DNA from 2 places in the Paenibacillus sp. P4_A9 genome. Region 2 is predicted to be linked to the other one. Evidence: a T-box and tRNA genes for the amino acid it is inferred to sense, from the RefSeq annotation. Region 2 holds a T-box; the other holds one or more tRNA genes.
The links. A T-box is a leader RNA that pairs with one kind of tRNA and senses whether it is charged. The one in region 2 lies ahead of leuS (leucine--tRNA ligase), so its partner is inferred to be a tRNA-Leu.
Positions count from the first base shown of each region.

Region 1: it has a tRNA-Leu gene. The T-box ahead of leuS (leucine--tRNA ligase) is inferred to sense a tRNA for this amino acid. The anticodon was not compared.

Region 1 is NZ_JBFUHL010000007.1:64,057-75,213, forward strand. It holds gene AC1DVJ_RS08255 (ABC transporter substrate-binding protein) at 1-557, shown strand, start outside; gene AC1DVJ_RS08260 (ABC transporter permease) at 742-1,656, shown strand; gene AC1DVJ_RS08265 (ABC transporter ATP-binding protein) at 1,656-2,450, shown strand; gene AC1DVJ_RS08270 (lipoate--protein ligase family protein) at 2,520-3,359, opposite strand; gene AC1DVJ_RS08275 (DEAD/DEAH box helicase) at 3,576-5,366, shown strand; gene AC1DVJ_RS08280 (YqhG family protein) at 5,363-6,367, shown strand; gene AC1DVJ_RS08285 (hypothetical protein) at 6,484-7,428, shown strand; gene AC1DVJ_RS08290 (YqzE family protein) at 7,507-7,698, opposite strand; gene AC1DVJ_RS08295 (hypothetical protein) at 7,790-8,071, opposite strand; gene AC1DVJ_RS08300 (hypothetical protein) at 8,280-8,462, shown strand; gene AC1DVJ_RS08305 (Bax inhibitor-1/YccA family protein) at 8,550-9,203, opposite strand; tRNA gene AC1DVJ_RS08310 (tRNA-Leu) at 9,492-9,575, opposite strand; gene AC1DVJ_RS08315 (hypothetical protein) at 9,689-9,874, shown strand; gene AC1DVJ_RS08320 (adenosylcobinamide amidohydrolase) at 9,946-10,725, opposite strand; gene AC1DVJ_RS08325 (hypothetical protein) at 10,712-10,975, opposite strand; gene AC1DVJ_RS08330 (hypothetical protein) at 11,153-11,157, shown strand, end outside.
Region 2 is NZ_JBFUHL010000022.1:15,674-26,830, reverse strand. It holds gene AC1DVJ_RS15890 (anti-sigma factor family protein) at 1-104, opposite strand, end outside; gene AC1DVJ_RS15885 (RNA polymerase sigma factor) at 101-649, opposite strand; gene AC1DVJ_RS15880 (DNA internalization-related competence protein ComEC/Rec2) at 909-3,488, opposite strand; gene AC1DVJ_RS15875 (deoxycytidylate deaminase) at 3,678-4,190, opposite strand; gene AC1DVJ_RS15870 (ComEA family DNA-binding protein) at 4,294-4,482, opposite strand; gene AC1DVJ_RS15865 (hypothetical protein) at 4,526-4,807, shown strand; gene comER (late competence protein ComER) at 5,057-5,890, shown strand; gene leuS (leucine--tRNA ligase) at 5,917-8,385, opposite strand; T-box leader at 8,466-8,703, opposite strand; gene AC1DVJ_RS15850 (class I SAM-dependent DNA methyltransferase) at 8,775-9,536, opposite strand; gene AC1DVJ_RS15845 (CvfB family protein) at 9,538-10,434, opposite strand; gene rsfS (ribosome silencing factor) at 10,431-10,778, opposite strand; gene yqeK (bis(5'-nucleosyl)-tetraphosphatase (symmetrical) YqeK) at 10,798-11,157, opposite strand, start outside.

The sequences.
Region 1 (11,157 bases), on a different contig from region 2:
TGGCTGTTGCCCAATTGATGGATTTCGTAGCTGCCAACATGCCAAAGGTGAAAACGGTTGGCCTTGTTATTAATGAAGGGGAACCCAATGCCGTCATTATGGCGAAAAATGCAGAAGAATCCCTATCCAAACACGGTATTAAACTCGTAAAAGCACCTGTAACGAACACATCCGAAGTTAAGCAAGCTGCTCAATCCCTTGTTGGCCGCGCAGATGCTTTCCTAATTACACTAGATAATACGGTTGTTAGCGGCGTGGATGGTATCATTCAAGTTGCCAACGACAAGAAAATCCCTTTCTTCTCCAGTGACCGTGATACCGTGGAAAAAGGCGCTTTTGCAACAGTTGGCTTCAAGTACTATGATCATGGCTACCAAGTAGGTCTAATGGCTGTCGACATTTTGAAAAATGGTAAGAAACCAGCAGACATGAAAGTAACTGTGCCTGACAAAATGGATCTGATCCTCAACTTAAAAGCTGCGAAAGCACAAGGCATCGAAGTTACAGATGCGATGAAAGCCGCAGTAAAGGATAAAGAGAAAAACATTATTCAGTGAGAAAACCTCTATCGAAGCATTTCGAAGATGAGCGACCGCATTTAGCAGAAAGTTTTATCGCCAATAATAAAGTAGTTTTCGGTACCGAAAACTTATACTTTCTTATGTGGTAAGATTTCGAGTCACAAAGGGGTGGACGTCACTTTCGTTCATCCCTTTTTTTCAAGTTAGGAGGAAAATAACGATGTTGGAATCAATCTTCGGTGCCACCGAGCTAGGTCTTCTCTATGCGTTGATGGCGCTAGGTGTTTATATCACGTTTCGTATTCTCGATTTCCCCGATCTCACGGTGGATGGAAGCTTTACAACAGGCGGTGCGATTTCTGCTATTTTGATTGCTCATGGCTACTCGCCGTGGCTAGCTTGTTTAGCTGCTTTTGCAGGTGGACTAGTCGCAGGAGCTTGCACAGGACTGCTTCATACGAAAGGTAAAATTAATGGGCTTCTCTCTGGGATTCTCATGATGATTGCCCTGTATTCGATTAATATGCGCATCATGGGCAAGCCGAACATTTCACTTCTTGGCGTAGATACCTTGTTTACCTCCATGAAGCCAATTGTGGTTGCGCTCATCATTGTGATTGTGTTCAAATTACTGCTAGATGCCTTCCTGCATACCGATCTTGGCCTTTCGCTTAGAGCGACGGGAGATAATGCGCGAATGATTCGTAGCTTCGGTGCGAATACCGACCGAACAACGATTCTTGGCTTGAGCTTATCGAATGGGTTAGTCGCGCTATCTGGCGCACTCATCGCCCAGCAATCAGGCTTTGCCGACATTTCGATGGGCATCGGTATGATCGTTGTAGGACTAGCTTCCGTTATTATTGGGGAAGCGATATTTGGTGCTAGGTCAGTCTTCCAAGCGACACTTGCTGCTGTACTCGGTTCCATCGTGTACCGAATTGTTGTCGCACTGGCGCTCAGAGTCGAGTGGCTCAAAGCCTCCGACTTGAAGCTAATTACCGCAATCATCGTCATTATTGCGCTCGTTCTTCCTTCGGTGCAACGTGCGATCAAACAAAAAGCGAACGCAAAGCGACGTTCAGCTGAGCTCATCGCTCGCGCGATGCAAATGAACAAAGGAGGTGGGCAATAATGCTGCAGCTCTCCAATGTTTCCAAGCTATTCAACCCCGGTTCGGCAGATGAGAAAATTGCTCTAATCGGTATTAACCTAACCCTGAAGCCCGGTGACTTCGTCACGGTTATCGGCAGTAACGGCGCCGGCAAATCGACGCTGATGAACATCATCTCCGGCGTTATGACGCCGGATGCCGGCGAAGTGCGCATCGACGGTGAGGTTATCCACCACCTGCCGGAATACGAGCGCAGCCGCTGGATCGGCCGCGTCTTTCAAGACCCCATGGCCGGGACGGCTCCTCGAATGACCATCGAGGAGAATCTCGCCATGGCGTATGCCCGCGGTAAGAAGCGCGGGCTGAGCTTCGGCGTCACCGCGCGTAAGCGCGCGCTGTTCCTGGAACAGCTGCAGCGCCTAGGTATCGGCCTGGAAGGACGACTGCGCGCGAAGGTCGGTCTGCTCTCCGGCGGAGAGCGTCAAGCCCTCAGCTTGCTGATGGCGACATTCACCCAGCCGCAGATCCTGCTGCTGGATGAGCACACCGCCGCGCTAGATCCCGCGCGTGCAGAGCTCATCACACGATTGACCGAGGAAATCGTGCGTGAAATGAAGCTGACCACATTGATGGTCACGCACAACATGGAGCAAGCGATTCGTCTCGGCAATCGCCTGATCATGATGGATAAAGGCCGCATCATTCTCGATGTGAACGAGGAACGGAAGAAGGATCTCACCGTGGAGCAGCTTCTCGGTGAGTTTGAGAACATCAGCGGCAACAAGCTTTCGGATGATCGCGTGGTTCTTGGTTAAACACAAATAGGCAGTCTCAGAAGCCATTTTACATGGCGACTGGGACTGCCCTTTTTATAGTACGTTCCTCTACCGCCGCAAATTCCACTCATCCGTCCCATACTTCTCACTTACAAGACGCTCCGTAAGCTCAACCTCATAGTCCGTCAATGACGACTCCACCAGCTCAACACCAAGTCCAAGCGCGATTTCACGACGGAAAGCTTCCTCCACCTCACCCAAAGTAACTACCGATTTCCCTTGATCACGCAGCAAATCATTAATGGCTACGGCTTTCTTCAAGAAGCTCTGTTTCATCCGATCTGCCACTTTCTCATTGGAGAAGCGAAGCATCCGAAACAATTGTTCCGTATCCATATCGAGCAGGATGGAGCCGTGCTGCAGCACGACGTTTTTCTGCCGTACTTGCGCGCTGCCGGCCACTTTGCGGCCTTCCACGACCAGCTCGTACCATGAAGGGGAGTCGAAGCAAGCCGCTGAACCCGCAGATGCGTATTTCTCCTTCTCTTCATCACTCGCCAGCTGTACCATCTCCGCTTGCAAGCCCAATGCTCGAAACCCTTGCAGCAATCCCTCACTCAACACACGGTAAGCTTCGGTCACATTACGTGGAATACCTGGGTAATCCTCCGCCACAATGATACTGTACGTCAGTTCTTTATCATGAAGAACGGCTCTTCCCCCTGTCGGGCGTCTCACAAAGCCAATCCCCTCGTTCTCTACCGCTTCCTGATCCACTTCTGCCGCCTTTTGAAAATAGCCAATCGATAAGGTAGCTGGATTCCATCCATAGAAACGCACCGTCGGAGGAACCTTGCCTTCACTATGAGCGGTTAGTATCGCTTCATCTAAGGCCATATTTTCAGCAGGAGAACGATCTCCTGTATGTATAAATCGCCAAGCTGTCATGTCTATTCATCATCCCTTCTTGCCAAACGTACCTTTTTCCCAAAAACTAACCTCTATCATAGCATACTACGCCCCCTCGTTACGACATCAGACCTCTACCTCTCAATAAAACTCTTATATGGGAAAAGTTATGAAAGATTCTTCTCTGGACATACTAACATGTATGCGACGTTTGCGAGGCCAAAGCAGAATCAGAACGTTTAGGAGGGCACAGCCATGCGTCAACATGATCAGCAAGAGAACATTCGCCCCATTCATAAACAGCTGGATATGCATTTTGAGAGGGACTGGTTTACCGAGCTGGACAATCGTGAACGTGGCGGAGGTCCTTGGGACGACTGGACCTTATATCAGCTTGCCTACGAATCGGAAGAGTCGGGGCTTATTTCTACGTTTGATGAAATGCAGTGCCTCGCGCATCTGGGGACCCTTGAGCCCATGGCGCATCAGATTGATACAGCAAAGCGTGTGTTGAATGAGATGCGTGGACGCGCCATTTTGGCCGATGAGGTTGGACTTGGGAAAACAATTGAAGCTGGTTTAATTTTAAAAGAATACATGATCCGCGGGCTTGTCCGCAAAACGCTCATCCTTGTACCCGCTTCCCTTGTCCTGCAATGGGTTCGGGAACTAAATACCAAATTCGGCATACCTGCCGTTGCTCATAAGAAAGCCTACATGTGGCAGCAAGCCGACATTATCGTAGCCTCCATGGACACGGCCAAAAGGGACCCGCATCGCGAAATCGTGATGGGTCTTGAATACGATATGCTCATCGTCGATGAAGCGCACAAGCTGAAGAATAAGAAAACGACCAACTACACCTTCGTCAATGAGCTGCGCAAAAAATACTGCCTGCTCCTCACTGCTACGCCTGTGCAGAACGATCTCAAAGAGCTCTACAACCTAATCACCCTGTTGAAGCCAGGTCAGCTTGGCGGTCAGAACAGCTTCAAGACCAACTTTGTTGTTGGCAAGCGGACGCCGAAGAATGAAATTCAGCTGCAGCAGGAGCTCTCCAAAGTGATGATCCGGAACCGTCGCGGCGACGGGGGTGTTCACTATACGAAGCGGATTGTGCGGAATATACCACTCACGCTCTCTGATGATGAGCAAGCGCTCTATGACGGGGTTACGAATTTCGTGCGAACTCGCTATTCCGAGAGTGGCGGGGATCTTAGCTCCATGCTTTCGATGATTACCCTTCAGCGTGAAGTGTGCAGCTCGCGGGACGCTGTGTTCATTACATTGGTGAATTTATTTAAAAAGACAGCCGAAGACTCCCCCGTACGGCCGAAAATATGGGAGCTCGTCGAGCTGATTCGCAGCATTAAGTCGAATAGCAAAGCGGAAACCACGATGCGGCTCATTCAAGACATCAATGATAAAGTGATTATTTTCACGGAGTATCGGGCTTCCCAAGAATATTTATTGAACTACCTCAAAGAACGCAAGATCACGGCCGTCCCCTATCGTGGAGGCATGAATCGCGGTAAGAAAGACTGGATGATGGATTTATTCCGCAATCGCGTCCAAGTGCTTATAGCAACCGAGGCGGGTGGCGAGGGCATCAATCTCCAATTTTGCCACAATATGATCAACTTCGATCTGCCTTGGAACCCTATGCGCGTGGAACAACGGATCGGTCGTGTGCATCGCCTCGGTCAAACGCATGACGTTAACATCTACAACTTATCCACAAGGGGTACCATTGAAGAACATATCCTCTCGTTATTGCACGAGAAAATCAATATGTTCGAATTGGTGATCGGGCAGCTGGATACGATTTTGGAGAAAATCGAGAAACGGGGCTCGCTTGAAACGTCTCTTTTCCGCATGGTGATGGAAGCTGGCTCAGGCGAGGAGATTCGCCGAAAAATCGATGAGCTTGGGCATTCCTTCAGCGAGGTGAAGGAAGAAATCGAACAGAATCCGCAGTACGGCGCCAAGTTCCAAGACATCCTTGACGCGGTAGGCGGTTCTCAGAGCATGGAGGTGGGCCCATGAATAAACGAAACATCCACTCGTTTGTGCTGCGTTTTCTGGAAGCCTACGACTGCACGATTCTGGAGAAGACCCCTGCCTATGTGACGGCTAAGCTCTCTCCCGAAGCAGATCGGGAAATGACGGGCCGTCCTTACTATTGGAGCTTCATTGAGCGGACAGGTGCAGCAGCGGAGACGATGACGTACAAATTTGTGATCGACCCGGAGCAAATGAAGCTGGAAGCGAAGCCGAAGGCCGCCGTTACCACAGTCCAAAGCCCCCCCGCAACCGGCTACGGACCATCTGGTTCCGGCGGAGCTGCTGCTAACCCACCTGCGGGTAGTGCGCCGGATAGCATTCTCGGCCGTTATTTCGGCTTCGTTCCGACGACTATCACCACGCGAGTTCCACAAGATGAAGTCACCTTCGGCAGCCGACGACTTGACCAAATCTTTGGCATCGTTCGCGAACGCGGTCGATTCATTCACTTATTCGAAGAGCCTTTCCCTACGGGGGCAACTTACCATGCTTCCCTCGTATACAATACGTGGCTCTGTGTGAATTACAAGGTTGAGCTTCTCTGTGATCGTAAGCGGACTGAAATTCATTCCCTTGCGATTCAGCTTAATAGCGGGGAAATTCGCGAGCATTTTCATAAGCATATGTTAACGAAAAGTCTTTCTCCAAAGCTTCCTGCGAATAGTCACATTCTACCGGATACGATCTCACTGCCGAAGGCGATCAATGCTCTGGAGATGACGCTTGAACGTAAAATCAGCACCTACGATCACCGTTGGGCTGATGAAGCGAATGCGCAGCACCGCAGTGAAATCGATCGTGTAGAAGGATATTACAATGGGCTTTTACTAGCTGCAGAACCCGACAAAAGAGACGAAATCGAAATCCAATGTCGGAATCGGCTGGAGGAAATCGATTGGCAGCATAAGCCTCGAATCGCCGTGTCCGTCATTAATGGCGGTTTATTTCACTTAAATGCGAGTCGATTATCATCCAGAAACTGACGCAAGTCGCTAAAACCTCGCAAATAACACGCAACAGGTTCTAACATTCTTTTTAAGGCATACGAATTACAATAGTCACATACACTAAGAGGTTAGCGAGAGGCAGGTGAACGAAGATGAAGTCGTGGACCACTTGGACAGCCACTTGTTTCATTTTGTGCAGTATTGGCTTCATGCCCATACACACTTCGGCAGTTGACAACTTAGGTGGGACAAGCCTTACCCAGGCCCAAGTAAAAGAACCTAGCAAAGCAGCAACTACCGTGGCGACTGACTTAACGAGTACATCTTCATTCGGTACAACCATCAGTCAGTGGCAATCAACGCTCGCGAAGTCAGCAGGCTTTGAAGACTGGCAGCAAGCACGTTGGAACAGCTATCCGCTCGGTCCAGGCACCCATGGATGGGTCATCATCCTGACCAATCAGGGGCAAGAGGTGGGCTATATGATTGTTCATGCTGCAGAAAACGGCGGTTTCCGTTTGACCGAATATGGGACAGGCACATCACCGCTATTTAGCTTGGCCACGTTGTATCGCTCCTTGATACAACAGGAACTCATTCCTTTTACGACCTTATACGACGATTTTGTGCAAAATGAAACGATCATTGAAGACCGCTTATATATGGATACCCTCACTTCTGTTTGGAAAATCGCACTCGATGACGAGACCTATTATCTCGATGCCAAATCGGGCGAAGTACTTCCACTCACGGAAGATCCAACGCCACGTATGACAGATAGCCTAGTTTTGGAGACAGACGTATCGGAGGAAGCTGAATCCCTCATACGTCCCGCATTTGATCCTTACGAACGACTGCCATGGATTGAAGGCACACCGTTACCTGTTACCTCCTTGCCTGAGCTTCAGGTCGCGTTGGAGCAGCAAGGAAATCTCACCTACGTTACTGAGCTGTATGATGGGCAGGTAACGATGCCGTTAGCTGTGCTTGGTTATCAACAATGGGTACATGGGGATAACTATCTTGTCTTGGAGCACGAAGGACCGCGTTATGTGCGATTGGATGCCGCCCTTGGTCTAGGGGAGATTTATCCTTAGGGGGGCTTGTCACGGTGACCACGTTTCAATCACCATGAAAAGGCCAACCAGTTTATCTGGTTGGCCTTTTTACCACTCTCATTTTCTTGACTTCGTCCGTCCGAGCAACATCCGTGCAGCTAGTGGCAGCATCCCAAACCAGCGGGTTTGCCAACCCTCTCGTTGTTCTTTGATCGAAGCTTTCGCTTGTTGTCGTACTTCCTTCGGTGTGTCGATATAAGTGACGACTTGTTGTGTTATGTACTTCACGAGATCATCGCTTTTTGCCATACGTCCACCTGCCTTTTACCCTTATTCTAACCAGAGCAATAAGGCTTTAAACTTCGCAAAGGCAGGTGATTGAACGCCTACACACCTGCGTTCATGCTGGCCTTCCGCCACTTTCCGCAATAATTTTATCAGCGAAAGTTTTAATCGTACCACAGCCTAGCAGCATCGGCTTATTATCACACAGCAACATCAAGGTTTGTGCGCTCGTATCCCAGGCATATTGAAAGCCAACATTCATGCTGACCACTGAAATCGTAAATTTGCCTGATGCTGTGTTAGGAATAGCAAACCCTTGTCTCCTACCCACCTGCTGCAATGCTCTGAATACCGAAGGCGAAATCCCTTTATACATCCATGTGCTACAAGTTGCCATAGGTCTTCTCACCTCTTTCAATTATGATCATTAAATTGTATGAGACTTGAGGTGAAATCGTGCTTATTTCCATAAAAAGCATCTATCTGATTCGTTGCTTCTACTTCTAATCTCGTCCAACACACATAAGCTAGAGTAACAGAGAGAGAAAGAGGTGTTGGTTTGAATGTGGGAACTAATGCTTGCAACCGAGCAGCTTGACATTTATATGGATGAAGCAAATCTAAGGCTTGAGATTCGCATAAAGACTGATAATGCTTTAGCCCCTTTCTCCATGCGTATGAACTATACAGATTTGACCCAGTTAATCCATACTCTTCTAGAAATCAATCGAAGCTTTCGAGGAGATATTCCTTTTTTTCATACGAAAAAACTGCCGGGAAAGCGCTAGGTTGTCAGCAAAAAAAGCACGATGGACTCCCCCACATTCCTGTGGTTTGGAGCCATCGTGCTTTTTATCATGCGTTGTCCGCATATTTTAGTTTCTATTGATTCCCGCAATCGAAGCGATGAAGCGCAAAATATAGAGGAACAAATTAATAAAATCAAGGTAAATATTCAATGCCGCGAGCGGAACGGCTTCGGATGCGACACCGTTGCGATACTGCGCGACATCATACAGCACCCACCCGCTGAAGATCAGAATCCCAGCCATGGACCAAACCAAATTCATCATGGAACCGAAATTTAGGAACATGCCGAGCACACTCATCAAGACAAGTCCAATCGTACCTGCAAATAGGAAGCCACCTAAGAAGCTAAAATCACGCTGAGAACGGTGCGCATAGAAGGCCAACGACCCGAAAATGACCGCCGTTGCGAAGAACGCACCCGAAACCACACTAGCCCCAAGCTGGCCGCCGTAATACATGATGACGGGATAGAGCGTCACGCCAGAAATAGCTGTAAACGCATAGAGGAATCCGTAGCCGATATGTTTACCGCGGATACGAATGATGATCGCAGCAACCAGCATCACAACCTCTGCAATGACGAATAACATAATCATCGATGGTGGTACAACCATAGCTCCGATCAGCGTTCCAAGAAAAGACACTAAGAGTGAAATGGCAAATGTTTGAAGCACATGTGCAAAGCTGCCGGATTGTGTAATGGTAACGGTTCTATCCATGAAAAATTCAGCTCCTTTAGATATATAGAGATGTACAATCTATCCTATGTATTATACCTGACATTCATGAAAGCCGCTACATTCTGATGTAGCCAATTGCGCATTATCGCACCAATCCTCTGGAGTTGAGGGGAATGGAACAATAATGATGAATTTTTGCACTATACGAGATTGCGAAATTTAGCGGGATATTTTCCAGATATTCTATTTCTGACAGCTGGTGAATCACAAACAAACAGAAAAAATAAACCCTTCAAAATGAATTGAAGGGCTTACTTTTAAATATGATGCGATCAAGAGGACTCGAACCTCCACGGGGGTAAGCCCACACGGACCTGAACCGTGCGCGTCTGCCAATTCCGCCATGATCGCGTTTACAAAAAATAATATACCATGTGACGCGAAAGCTCGTCAATGAAACTTTTGCCTCTTGTGTATAATTCTCCAGCCTGTTCCTAACCCTAATCTCAAAGGAGGTATGAGCTATGAATGAAGAAGAAATCAAAGCGTTGGAACCGAAGTATACTGGCAATCAGCGGCATCTAACCGAGGGTGAAGCTGAGGGAATCGTACATGATCCAAACTTCAAAAGTGAAAGTGAAGATGAAGATATCACGGATCTCGATGCGTTAGCCATTGGTCTCGCTTATGGCGTAACACGCAGGACGTGAGAAGTAGAATGAGTAAGACCTCCTGTCCAAGTGGACAAGAGGTCTTTTTACCTTCGCTGCTCCACACAACTTCACCCTGCCGAATGGGCCGCAGCGCGTTTGCTCATTTCAAGTTCATACAACTTTCCGGATGCTAAAATAGCTTCATAAACGGTTCTGCCTATGAGGTAGCCCAATGTTGTCGCTGTACCTGCGTACCGATATGTCGTCGCCCCTCTGCCCGTTGCGGCAATCAACACGGCATCTGTCGTCGTACCTGTTGCAATTTGACCATTGATCATGGCGTTCAACTCTTGGAGTGCCGCAGTTTTGGCTTCGGTGGCAGTAATAACCGCATTCACCATAGCAGCATCCGTTAAATTGCCCTCTATGACAACGATCGTATTGATCGTGCCAGGATAAAGAGAGGTAGCTGGCAGCATAGCCCCTGCTCGCGCTTTATTGCCTAGCCCAACGGTCACCCAAGCAGCAACTCGAAGGGCTTCCTCCGGACTTTCCGCATCTGGATGAGGGTCCCCAACATTCCCGGCCTCTGGCGGCCAAGCTAGCTCCTTGAAGCCAACATCCTTCACCCACGCCGCGGTGAGCATCCCAGCCGTATCTTGAGGATCCACCCCCTCTCGTGCGATGAAAGCCTCCATCTCCACCAAAGGGTCGACCTCATTGTAGGTCTTGTCCACTTGTCGATTCATCAAAACGTGATGATGACCAAATCCGCCACCCCATGGGGAGGAATTCAGCGTTCGCAATGGGGATTCACTTGAGATCTGTAAGTAACGTCCATGCGGTGATTGGACCTGCTTCATACCTACACCAGCAATACGTGTAGAAGCTCCCTCACTCTGCATCATCGGACAGATCATCCGGCGTTATCGTTTCCTGAGGGAGCATAAACGCTGGCGGCCTTTCGTTCTCATAAGGCTGATACACGTATCCGCGGGCAAGCTTGACTACTCTACGGTTTTTTTTGCGTATAAGGACCGTCTCATCATCCCAAGCTACAACAATTCCACGCACATCGTTCGCCGGACTAACATCTCTAATCACTCTTAGCAGAGTGCTATCCACGCGATATTGATCCAATTGCTCTTCCGAAATCATCTATGTAGCACCTCCATTATAGGCATGGTAAAAATTAATCGTTCTTTCTTAGCATACACCAATTTGCGATTCGGTGAAACTTTACATAAATCCGTTCATCTTCGGTTACCTTAACGAAGACGAACACGCGACAAGGCAAAGGCTACCTCATGCCTACCGTAAGGGAGGACATTATCAATGGA
Region 2 (11,157 bases):
TCCAAACAATGCATAAGGTGAGCATGCAGCTCATCTTCCTCTTTTGGAGCTAAATCTCCATCTAGCTGTCTTTGCATGTACAACATCACCTCTTGACATTTCATCCCCGAACACCTCCTTTCTGATAATCTTGGAGTAGCGACTGTAAGGTGTGTCTAGCTCGGAATAAGTAAGACTTCACCGTATTAAGTGGTAAATTGAGTGATTCTGCAATTTCATGATACGAAAAGTCCTGCAAATAACGAAGAACAACCACAGTGCGATGGTGTTCGGGAAGTTTCTCAATTGCTTCTCTAATATCCTGAGCTAGGTAGCCCGTCAATATTTCGTGTTCTACATTAGTATCAGCTGTAAACGTCATCTCATGCTCATCCATTGAAACCGTTGGTTTCGCTCTGCGAAATTTATCGATGCAGATGTTCGTAACAATCCGCTGCACCCACGTTTTGAACAAGGCTTTTTCTTCGTAGGAATTAATTTTGGTATAAATCCGAAGAAGTGCTTCCTGCGAAGCATCAAGCGCATCCTGTTCATTATTTAAAATATAAAAAGCCGTCCGATAAACGTGAGACTCAATCTCTCGCAATAGGGTAATGAGCGCATCACGGTCACCGGCTTGTGCTGATTTTACCAGTTCGGGTGCTATCACTGGGATCCCTCCCCCTTGCAATCTTACTGACGCAATCGCATCTCATAAGGTTGCAATATTATTAGAATAAATATAGTACATCTTGCATCTATCAGAATAACAAATAATAAGCCATATAACACCTTTTAGACGTAATAAAGATTAATTAGTTTCAAATTAACTCCAGATTGACATAGAAATAGTCTTAGAAGAACACTTCCACAAGGAAATGCTCCAGCTAAGGCCACTACAAATAAGCATCAAACTTTAAATTTAGGCTCTAGTTCCCTAACTTCTTTCGGGTGAAAATCCCGTCTTCTCGAACTTCCATTTGCACTTCACCCATAAGATCGGTGCGGAAAATCCCCACGTTCGCCTTGACTAAATGATCCATTATTTCTGGAGAAGGATGTCCGTATGTATTCATAACTCCAACAGAAATGACGGCTACTGCTGGCTTCCAATAGGTTAACCAATCGGGTGTTGTCGAGGTTTTGCTGCCATGGTGGGCTATTTTAAGAACATCAATTTTATGATCTGATGAGGATGAGGAGGAACGCAATGACTTGTTATCACTCGCTATTAAGTCAGGGTGGTCAAGCAAATAATCAAGCACTACCGCTTCGGATTCTTTCTCCATATCCCCTGTAAACAGCCAACGTGTACCTTGCATTTCGAGCAAAAAGACAACCGATCTAGCATTCTGCTCTTTGACGATTTCGATCATTGTCTGGTTCGTTTCAAGCGGATAAATCACTTGCAATCTCGTCTGTGGGTCAATCTCGATCCAATCTTCGACTTGCGCGGGTAATAAGGGAACTTGCTTTTGCACGAGTGTAGAAAATAGGGTCGTCATGCTGCTGCTCTCCTTAAAAGTCCCATTAAATAGAAATTGCTTCACTGGTATTTGTTCAATAACAGCTTGTAACCCGCCACTATGGTCGGCATCCTCATGGGTGAGCACGAGAAGATCTAAGCTTTGTATACCTCGTTTCTTGAGGAGAGGAACTAGCAGCTTTTGCCCCACCTCATAAGGGTCCTTGCGGATTTTCCAATCATCACCCGGTTTACGGAACGTGAGTGTCCCACCTCCATCGATTAACATATGGCGACCGTAAGGTGTACGAATCAGAATGGCATCGCCCTGACCGACATCAATAAATTGCACAAGACCTGTTCGTTGAAAGCGATTCGGCGAATAACCGATCCACAAGAGCATAAGAAAACCGCTAATTGCAAGGAGTAAGGTAAGTTTCACACTTATTTGCTTGGTGCTTTTGCTGCTGTCGAAGTCCAACATAATGGGAAGCTCATCCTTTACGGTCAGGTAGCTGCGATGCCAGAACACATAAATGAGAACCAGGAAACCGTAATAAAAATAGATCCACGGTATACTTGGGGATGGCCAAATCATTTTGAGATGAGGAATTTGCTGGAGTTGATCTGTTATCCAAAATATGAATTGATTCAGCCAAGCGATCAGCGAGCCTAATCTTTGACCTAGAGGGATATATAGCAAACCGAGTGCTAGTGCAACCAAGCCTGCCGGAAACACAATCATGCTGATAACAGGAACCAATACGGCATTCGCCAACCAAGACAACAAAGAAAATTGATTGAAATAGTAAATCGAGACCGGAAAAGAGACGGATTGAGAGACTAGCGTGATGGCGAGGGTATTTTTGAGAGTCGGGGAAGTCACGTAAGGTGAAAGCAAGTCAGTAACTCTTTGTACACCAAGAATGAGTCCCAGTGTGACTAGGAACGATAGTTGGAAGCTTACATCGAGCAAAAAGTAAGGGTCCCATAGAAGCATCGCCCATGCGGCTACAGCAAGTATGTGAAGCACTTCCTTCATACCTCCACGCCTAGCTGCGTACAAAGCAATCATCGACATAAGCCCAGCCCTTACAATGGACGGGGATGCCCCTGTGACGAGAACGTAGAACGGAAGCAGGCACATACAGATGAGCAGATACCTCTCTTTCGTTACTTTGAAGCGGCGCATGATCCAGATGCACACAGCTAGAAACACGGCAATATTTAATCCAGAAATGGCTAAAATATGGGTCAGTCCCAGCTCCGAAAATTGCTGGAAACGGTCTGGATCCAGATCGTCGGTGAGCCCGATCAGCATGCTCTTCATGAATCCCGCCTGCGACGCGGGAAAGATCACGTCCATGCGCCTGCTGAGCGCAGCCCGCAGTTCGTCGTTCCAGCGCAGCAGCTGGACGACGCTAAGGCGCACAGCCGCAGGCTGCACCTGCGCCTGATCCACCCCTTTGGCTGAAAGCAGCCAATGGGTGTGGTGAAGGCGCAGATATCGGCGGTAGTCGAAGCCGCCGAAGTTGCGGGCCGGGGACGGGCTGCGCAGCGTCCCCGTTAACGTCAGGGCGTCGCCTCGGCGCCAGCCCGACGCCACGGCTTGCTGCGCCTGCTCCATCAGGCGCAGCGAGACCTGCACGCTTTCCCCGCCGAGCGGGAAAGCCGTGGTTTCGCCCAAGCGGACGGACTCCGCTTCCACAGTAAAGCTAGCCCTGTCACCGTCAATGGTGACAGGGCTGGCAAAACGGCCGAGCAGCGTGACCTCGCTGCCGCTGGGGCTGATCTGCCCCTGCTGCGCCAGCGGCAGGGCAGTGATGTTGCGCTGGTCGGTTCCTTGATAATAGCCGTAGGCTATTACGACCAGCAGCAGGGCGCCTAGCGACTGCCGACCAGGCAGACGCAGCGCGTAGAGGATGACGAGCGCGGCTAGCAAAAGCGCGCTCGTCATCCAGGACAGCCACGGGAGCTCGGTATAGATAGCGAGCACATAGCCACTTATCCACAGACAGCATCCTTGAACAACTGGTCTTTTCATGATACGTGATCACTCCTTCTTAATGAGAATGAGATAATGCTCCTCTTTAAGCTCGTTTTCCGAGCATAACAATCGTGCCGCTCCTTCTTTAGCTCGTCCCCAGCCATTATAAACAAACAAAAAACCTCCCCCTAGCGCACCCTATTGGCTGCTTCTAGAGAGAGGTTCTTCCCCCTCAACACTCGCTATTTAGTTCACTACCTCTGAAACCGTACCTGATGGTGGTTCATAGACTGTCATCTGACGGAATAAAATTCCTCTGGCTCCCATCAACTGGCTAACCTTCTCGTGATCCTTCGGATACCCCCTATGGAACACAATCTCGGTCACTCCACTGTTAGCTAACATATTCGCGCAAGTCCAGCATGGTTGATCGGTCACATAAACTGTGGAACCCTCGCGATCCTCGCGATCGGTAAACAACAGCAGGTTCTGCTCAGCATGAATCGTGCGTATACAGCGGTGCTTACGCACGACTTCCTCTACATCGGCAACAACCTTCAGCTCGATTTCTTCAACAAGCATACAACCTTCTTCCGTGCAATCCGGGACGCCCATCGGAGCGCCGTTATAAGCTGTACCGAGCAGCTTTTTCCCTTGCACAAGGACTGCTCCAACATGTCTACGATTACACCGCGAGCGTGTGGAGGCCATATAAGCGATATCTAGGAAATACGTATCCCAATCTTTCCGGATGCTCATGATGATTGACTCCCTCCTGATGACTCGTTTTTTCATTTAGTATTCTCGAAACCAAAACTATTTCTAGTATTTTCTCATATTTTACTAGAAATGAAAAGATGAGCTAGGATGGAGCCACAAACAATAGCTCCTTTAGCTTCTCGAACATTTTGTCACCAATGCCTTTCACTTCCATGAGCTCTTCAAGTCGTTTGAATCGTCCCTTTTTGGTACGGTATTCGATTATGGCCTTGGCCTTACTTTCACCTATACCTGGCAGCTTATCTAATTGCTCTAACGTAGCAGTGTTCAAATCTAAAAGTCCATTTTGTGCTTCGGTCGATGAGGTTGCAGCTTTGGAAGAAGTTGAACTTATGGATGAAGGTGCGGGGCTAGCGGCAACGGAAGAAGATGTAGGAGTACCTGAGGAATTAGGAGTTTGGTCAGACTTTAAATCCGCCTTAGATGAGTTTTGGATTGAGTTTGAGGTTGAGGTCGAGGTTGGGGATGGGGTTGAAGTTGAGGTTGCAGGTGAACTCGACTTTGGCGTAACTGTCGTTTTCCCCTCTTTCTTCTCATTGGCTTCTTGCACTAGTAAAGCTTCCATCTGCGTATTGATCGGCATGAATGCCGTTTGAATCGTTGGTTGTCCCCCGCGGAGAAATGGCCACACAACCCAAATAAAAAGCGAGATGCCCCCAAGGATCAACAAGAGTCGCTTTATTTTATTTCCAAAAAAATCCACGGACTACCTTCTTTCTTAGCATATTTGTGAATAGGCAACCATATACATGAAAAAGCGTCCCAATGACTACACGAATTGTGTGCGACCGCGTAAATAGGTTGGTTTTCGTATAAAGACTGATTTTTTCGGGAGGGATTACTTGATGAAAGCTGGATTCATCGGTACTGGGAGTATGGGAAGTATACTGATTGAAGCATTCATTCATTCCGGGGCATTCAATCCCGAGCAAATTATCGCTAGCAATCGAACATTACGTAAAGTTGAACTGCTTGCGGAGAACTATCCTGGCCTGCAAGTGGCGGAAACGAATCGTGAAGTCGTGCGCGGAAGTGATTTGATTTTCTTATGTGTCAAACCATCTGAATTCAAAAAGGTTATTGATGAAATCAAAGAGGACGTGCTTTCCTCTCAATTTATAATTTCCATTACGAGTCCTATCCTGATTAAGCATCTAGAAGGCCTTTTACCAGCCAAAATAAGTAAAATCATTCCAAGTATCACGAACTACGTACTAAGCGGTGCTACGTTATGTATTCATGGGAATCGCATGCAGCCTGAGGATATGGAGTGGCTTGAAAATATTTTCACGCATATCTCTACTCCGATACGTGTGTCTGAAAATTACACGAGGATTTCCTCCGATTTATCTAGCTGTGGTCCTGCTTTTCTTGCTAGCTTTATTCAAGCTTTTATCGATGCTGCTGTGGAAGAAACGGGTATTTCTGCTGAGGAGGCCACATTGCTGGCCAGTGAAATGACGTTAGGTACAGGTAAATTGCTCACAACGGGAGGTTTCAATCCTGTCAGCTTACAGAAACGAGTATCTGTCCCTGGCGGCATTACTGCGGAAGGCTTGCGTATTTTGGAAAAAGAACTATGCGGGGTTTTCTCTCAGGTTATTCGTGCTACTCATGCCAAATATGAAGAAGACATTGAGAAGGCCGAGCTGCTCTTTCCTTTGAAACAACAGCAGTAGCCCTCTCAATGCATAACTTTGTGTGATTAACCTACAACGATGTTGACTAGTTTACCCTTCACGACAATCAATTTGCGAACGGCCTTTCCGGCGGTCGCTTCTTTGACTTTGTCGAGTTCAAAAGCCATTTTCTCCATCGCAGCTTCATCGGTATCCTTGGAAATCATAACACGGTCAACAATTTTACCATTGATCTGCACAACGATTTCGATTTCATTATCCACGGTCCACGCTTCATCATAAGCTGGCCACGCTTCGTATGTGATGGATTCCACGCCGCCCAATTTCTCCCAAAGCTCTTCCGCTAAATGAGGAGCAATCGGGGATAGCATTTGCACGAAATTTTTCATCGCTTCCAGAGGAAGACGCTCTGTTTTGTAAGCCTCATTGACGAAAATCATCATTTGGCTAATCGCGGTATTGATGCGAAGTGCATCATAATCCTCGGTAATTTTCTTAATCGAACGGTGCCACGTACGTTTAAATGAATCACTGCCAAGTGTTTCATCCCCGCTAATTTTCGTGTGAACCTGACCGTTGTCATCAATGAACAGTCTCCATACGCGATTCAAGAAACGGGAGATCCCATCTACGCCCGTTGTATTCCATGGTTTAGTCGCTTCCAACGGCCCCATGAACATTTCATAAATGCGCAATGTATCTGCACCTTGATCGCTAACGATGTCATCTGGATTCACAACATTGCCGCGTGATTTGCTCATTTTCTCCATGTTCTCGCCAAGAATCATCCCTTGGTTAACAAGCTTATGGAATGGCTCTTTGGTATGAACAAAACCAAGATCGTAAAGCACTTTGTGCCAGAAACGCGCATATAGCAAGTGAAGAACCGCATGCTCCGCTCCGCCAATATACAAATCAACAGGCAACCACTGCTTTTGCAGCTCATCCGAACAGAAGGCTTGATCATTCTTCGGATCGATAAAACGCAAGTAATACCAGCAGCTTCCCGCCCATTGTGGCATCGTATTCGTTTCACGGCGAGCTTTCATGCCTGTTTCTGGATCAATCGTATTTACCCATTCGGATACGTTAGCAAGTGGTGACTCACCTGTACCAGATGGCTTAATTTCATCTACTTGTGGAAGCAATAACGGCAGCTGATCCACAGGAACTGGCTTCATCGTGCCATCTTCCAAGTGAAGAATCGGAATCGGCTCACCCCAGTAACGTTGACGGCTGAACAGCCAATCTCTCAAGCGATACGTCACTTTGCCGCGGCCCTTGCTATTTTGCTCCAACCAAGCGATCATATGGCTGATCCCTTGCTCAATGTTCAAACCATCGATTGGACCAGAATTCACATGCTTGCCATCGCCAGCGTATGCTTCTTTCTCCACATCTCCGCCTTGAACTACCTCGATAATCGGCAAATCGAATTGTTTGGCAAATTCCCAGTCGCGTTGATCGTGACCTGGAACAGCCATAATCGCGCCCGTACCATAACCGCCAAGCACATAATCCGCGATCCAAATTGGCACTTTCGTGTCATTAACCGGATTGATCGCATAAGCCCCTGTGAACACACCGGATTTGTCTTTCGCCAAATCTGTACGCTCCAAGTCACTCTTGCGTGAAGCTTTCTCTTGATATTCTTTGATCTCAGCGGCTTGCGCCTCTGTGGTAATCTGCTGAACAAGCTCATGCTCAGGCGCCAATACACAATAAGTTGCTCCGAATAATGTATCTGGACGAGTTGTGAAAACCGTTAGGCTTTTCTCAGCATGACCTTCAATCGCGAACTGAACCTCAGCTCCCGTTGATTTCCCAATCCAATTGCGCTGCATATCCTTAATGCTTTCAGACCAATCCAATTCTTCAAGATCTTCAAGCAAACGCTCCGCATACTCCGTAATTCTCAAAATCCACTGACGCATCGGTTTCCGAATAACCGGATGGTTACCGCGCTCACTTAATCCGTCAATAACTTCCTCATTCGCAAGTACAGTACCTAGAGCCGGACACCAGTTAACAGGCACTTCATCAACGTAAGCAAGTCCTTTATTGTACAGTTGGATGAAAATCCACTGCGTCCATTTGTAATACTCCGGATCCGTTGTACTAATCTCCCGATCCCAATCGTAAGAGAAGCCGAGTGATTTGATTTGACGGCGGAACGTATCGATATTCTTCTTCGTGAACTCTCTCGGATCATTCCCTGTATCTAAAGCATACTGCTCTGCAGGAAGTCCAAATGCGTCCCAGCCCATTGGGTGAAGGACATTAAAGCCTCTCATCCGTTTGAAACGGGAAACGATATCTGTCGCCGTATAGCCTTCAGGATGCCCTACGTGCAAGCCTGCTCCGGATGGATAAGGGAACATATCCAAGGCATAAAATTTCGGTTTATCCGAATTTTCCAGTACCTTAAATGTTTTCTTTGCATCCCAGTAAGCCTGCCATTTGGGTTCGATCGCTTGCGGATTGTAGCCTTGTTGCTCTTTCGTTTCTTTGGCTTCTTTCAGTTCTTTTGTCATTACTCCATGCCTCCTTCAAGTTGCTATCTGCTCATATATACAAATACGCACAAAAAAACCTCACATCGCTAGCGGATATCGCTAGGGACGAGAGGTATAATTCCCGTGGTACCACCCTAGTTAACACAAGGTATTCTTCACCTGTGTTCACTCTGCCCCTTAACGCGGGTGAGACGATCCAGCTAGCGCCCTCACTTCCGGCGGTTCACCTTCTAGCTCCGAGGCGAGTTCTCAAGACTAACATCTGCCGGCTCACACCCTAGCTCCGACTCTCTGAAAGATGCTGTACAAGGTACTATTCCTCATCTAAGCTTTCCATACAACTGATTAGCTTTGATTATATGTAAAATAATGCCGCACTGTCAAGCCGAGGGCGAATCCCTTTAGGATTATTTTTTCGCAATAAAGAAAGCTCGCTCTGTCTTATCCGTTGGCTGCTCCCACGTAAAGTCAGAAGCTTGATGTACCTCACGAAAGCCTACCTCGATTAGCATCTGTTCCAGCCACTGCAGGGGATACGCTCTTTGTTCATGCGTTTCATCAATACGCCGGAAGGTTTCGCCTGAGCCGCTGTCTTTGACGAAAATCGTTAAATCATGTTCAATCTGAACGCGTTCTTCATCTAACTCACTTGTCCAAATGTAAGCAACATCGTCTTCATTTAGAAAAAAAGGCTGAGACTCCGCATAGGCAAACAATTGCTCTGGAGTATGTACATCGAATAGGAATAAACCACCTGGCTTGAGCCCAGCCAATGTCTGACGGAAAGCATCCACGATGTCATCTTCCTCTAGCAAATAGTTAAGACTATCGCAAAATGAAATGGCAACATCAACTTCCTCGCCAAGCTCCCATTCACGTATATCCTGCCTAATCCAACGAATAGCCCCGCAGCGAAGCTGACTGGGTTGTTCGCTATGCTTCTGCTCAGCAACGGCCAACATATCCTCGGATAGATCGATGCCCGTCACCTGTAATCCTTCAGCAGCTAATGGAATGGACAAATTGCCTGTACCGCAACCTAAATCCACAAGCGTTGTTGGCTTTATATCGAAGCGTTCAAAGCTTTCCTTAACGAACCTCAGCCAATCTGCATAGGGCATGCTGTTCATTAATCTATCGTACGTATAGGCGAATTTCTCGTAACTCATATCAGCCTTGCGTCTCCTCTTGTTTCAGATACGTCCAATCTGCTTCCTGATAGATGAGCCCATCTTTCATCAGCTTGCCTAAGGCACGTTTGAAGGCTGCCTTACTTAGACCGAATTTATCCTTGATGACATCCGCTTGCGTCTTATCCGAAAATGGCATGGCATGCCCTGGTCGTTCACGGAGCACTTCAAGAATACATTCTGCATCCTCATCGCGTCCTTTTTCCTTCGGAAGCCTCATCGATAGGTTAACTCGTCCATCTTCTTCACGCACAAATGCGATCCTAACATCAACTAACTCACCCACCCGAAGCAAGCGTGTCCGCTCTTGCGGGATGATAAGCCCGATGACGCCAAAACCTAGAACACCCGCCTCACATATGACGAATGTACCCATCTGAAGTGGGCGATAAACGCGAGCTTTGACCCATTGGTTTGCCCAACTTGACGGAGCTCGTACACATAGCGGAGCCAAGTCTTCTTCTAGCGCGAGCTTCGCAATTAACCGGCCCTGTCGATCGTGTGCAAGCGTAGCGAAAACTTTATCCCCTACTTGAGGACGAAGCTCTTCAAGTTCTGGCACATGTCGGTAAGGTAAAAGCAAATGACGACCAAGTCCCATTTCTAAGAAATAGCCAAAACGCGGATGAATATCAACAACCTCTAGAAGCCCAACATGACCCATGGTCAGCAGCGGTTTCTTCATGGTCGCCATAATTCGATCCTGCGTATCGTGGAATAAGAACACCTCCACTTGGTCTCCCGGACTAATTCGACTACCTACGATTTCTGCATAAGGCAGCAGAAAATCCTGATAACCATCACTCAGGAAAAAGCCATTAGGTGGAACTTCCCTTGCTACCTCTAGGGTAACAAGGGATCCTGCTTCCATTCTCATACGCGCTCCACAACTTTAGCATCGGACCAAAGTTTTTCGATATTATAATATTGACGATCATCACGATGGAAAACGTGGAGAACAACGTCCCCTAGATCAAGAAGTACCCATCGTGCTGTGTCAATGCCTTCATAACTTCGAATATGAACACCATGCTCATGCGCCTTTTTACGAGCTTCGCCTGCGATTGCTTGTACTTGTGTTTCCGAATTCCCGTGACAAATAACGAAATAATCTGCAATTGGGGATACGCCTTGCAAGTTCAAGCTAACGATATCTGCCGCTTTTTTGTCTTCCGCTGCCTCAACAACGAATGCTAATATTTCTTCTGGGTTTTTACTCATGCAATCATCCTCCATGTCATTAGGTGTGTATTTGGATTTGTTCCAATAAATCATTCCGTGTCAAAATTGTTAGTGGATAAATGCGCTTACCTTTGGATATCAAAAAGTTGATGGTGGAGTCAAAGCCGGCAATCAACGCGCGTTCGAGACTCGACTTAGCAAGTTCACGAATAAACTCTACACCTGGGAAATCACGGCCTGGTTCCATATAATCCGCCAAGCAAACGATTTTGTCGAGCTGCGTCATTTGTTCGCGACCGGATGTATGGTACCTGATCGCATCCAAAATCTCCTCGTCGTCGATACCGAATTGTGTCTTCGCAATAAAAGCACCTGCGTGCGAATGCCACAGTTCCTTATCGAATGCTAACAAGTCTTG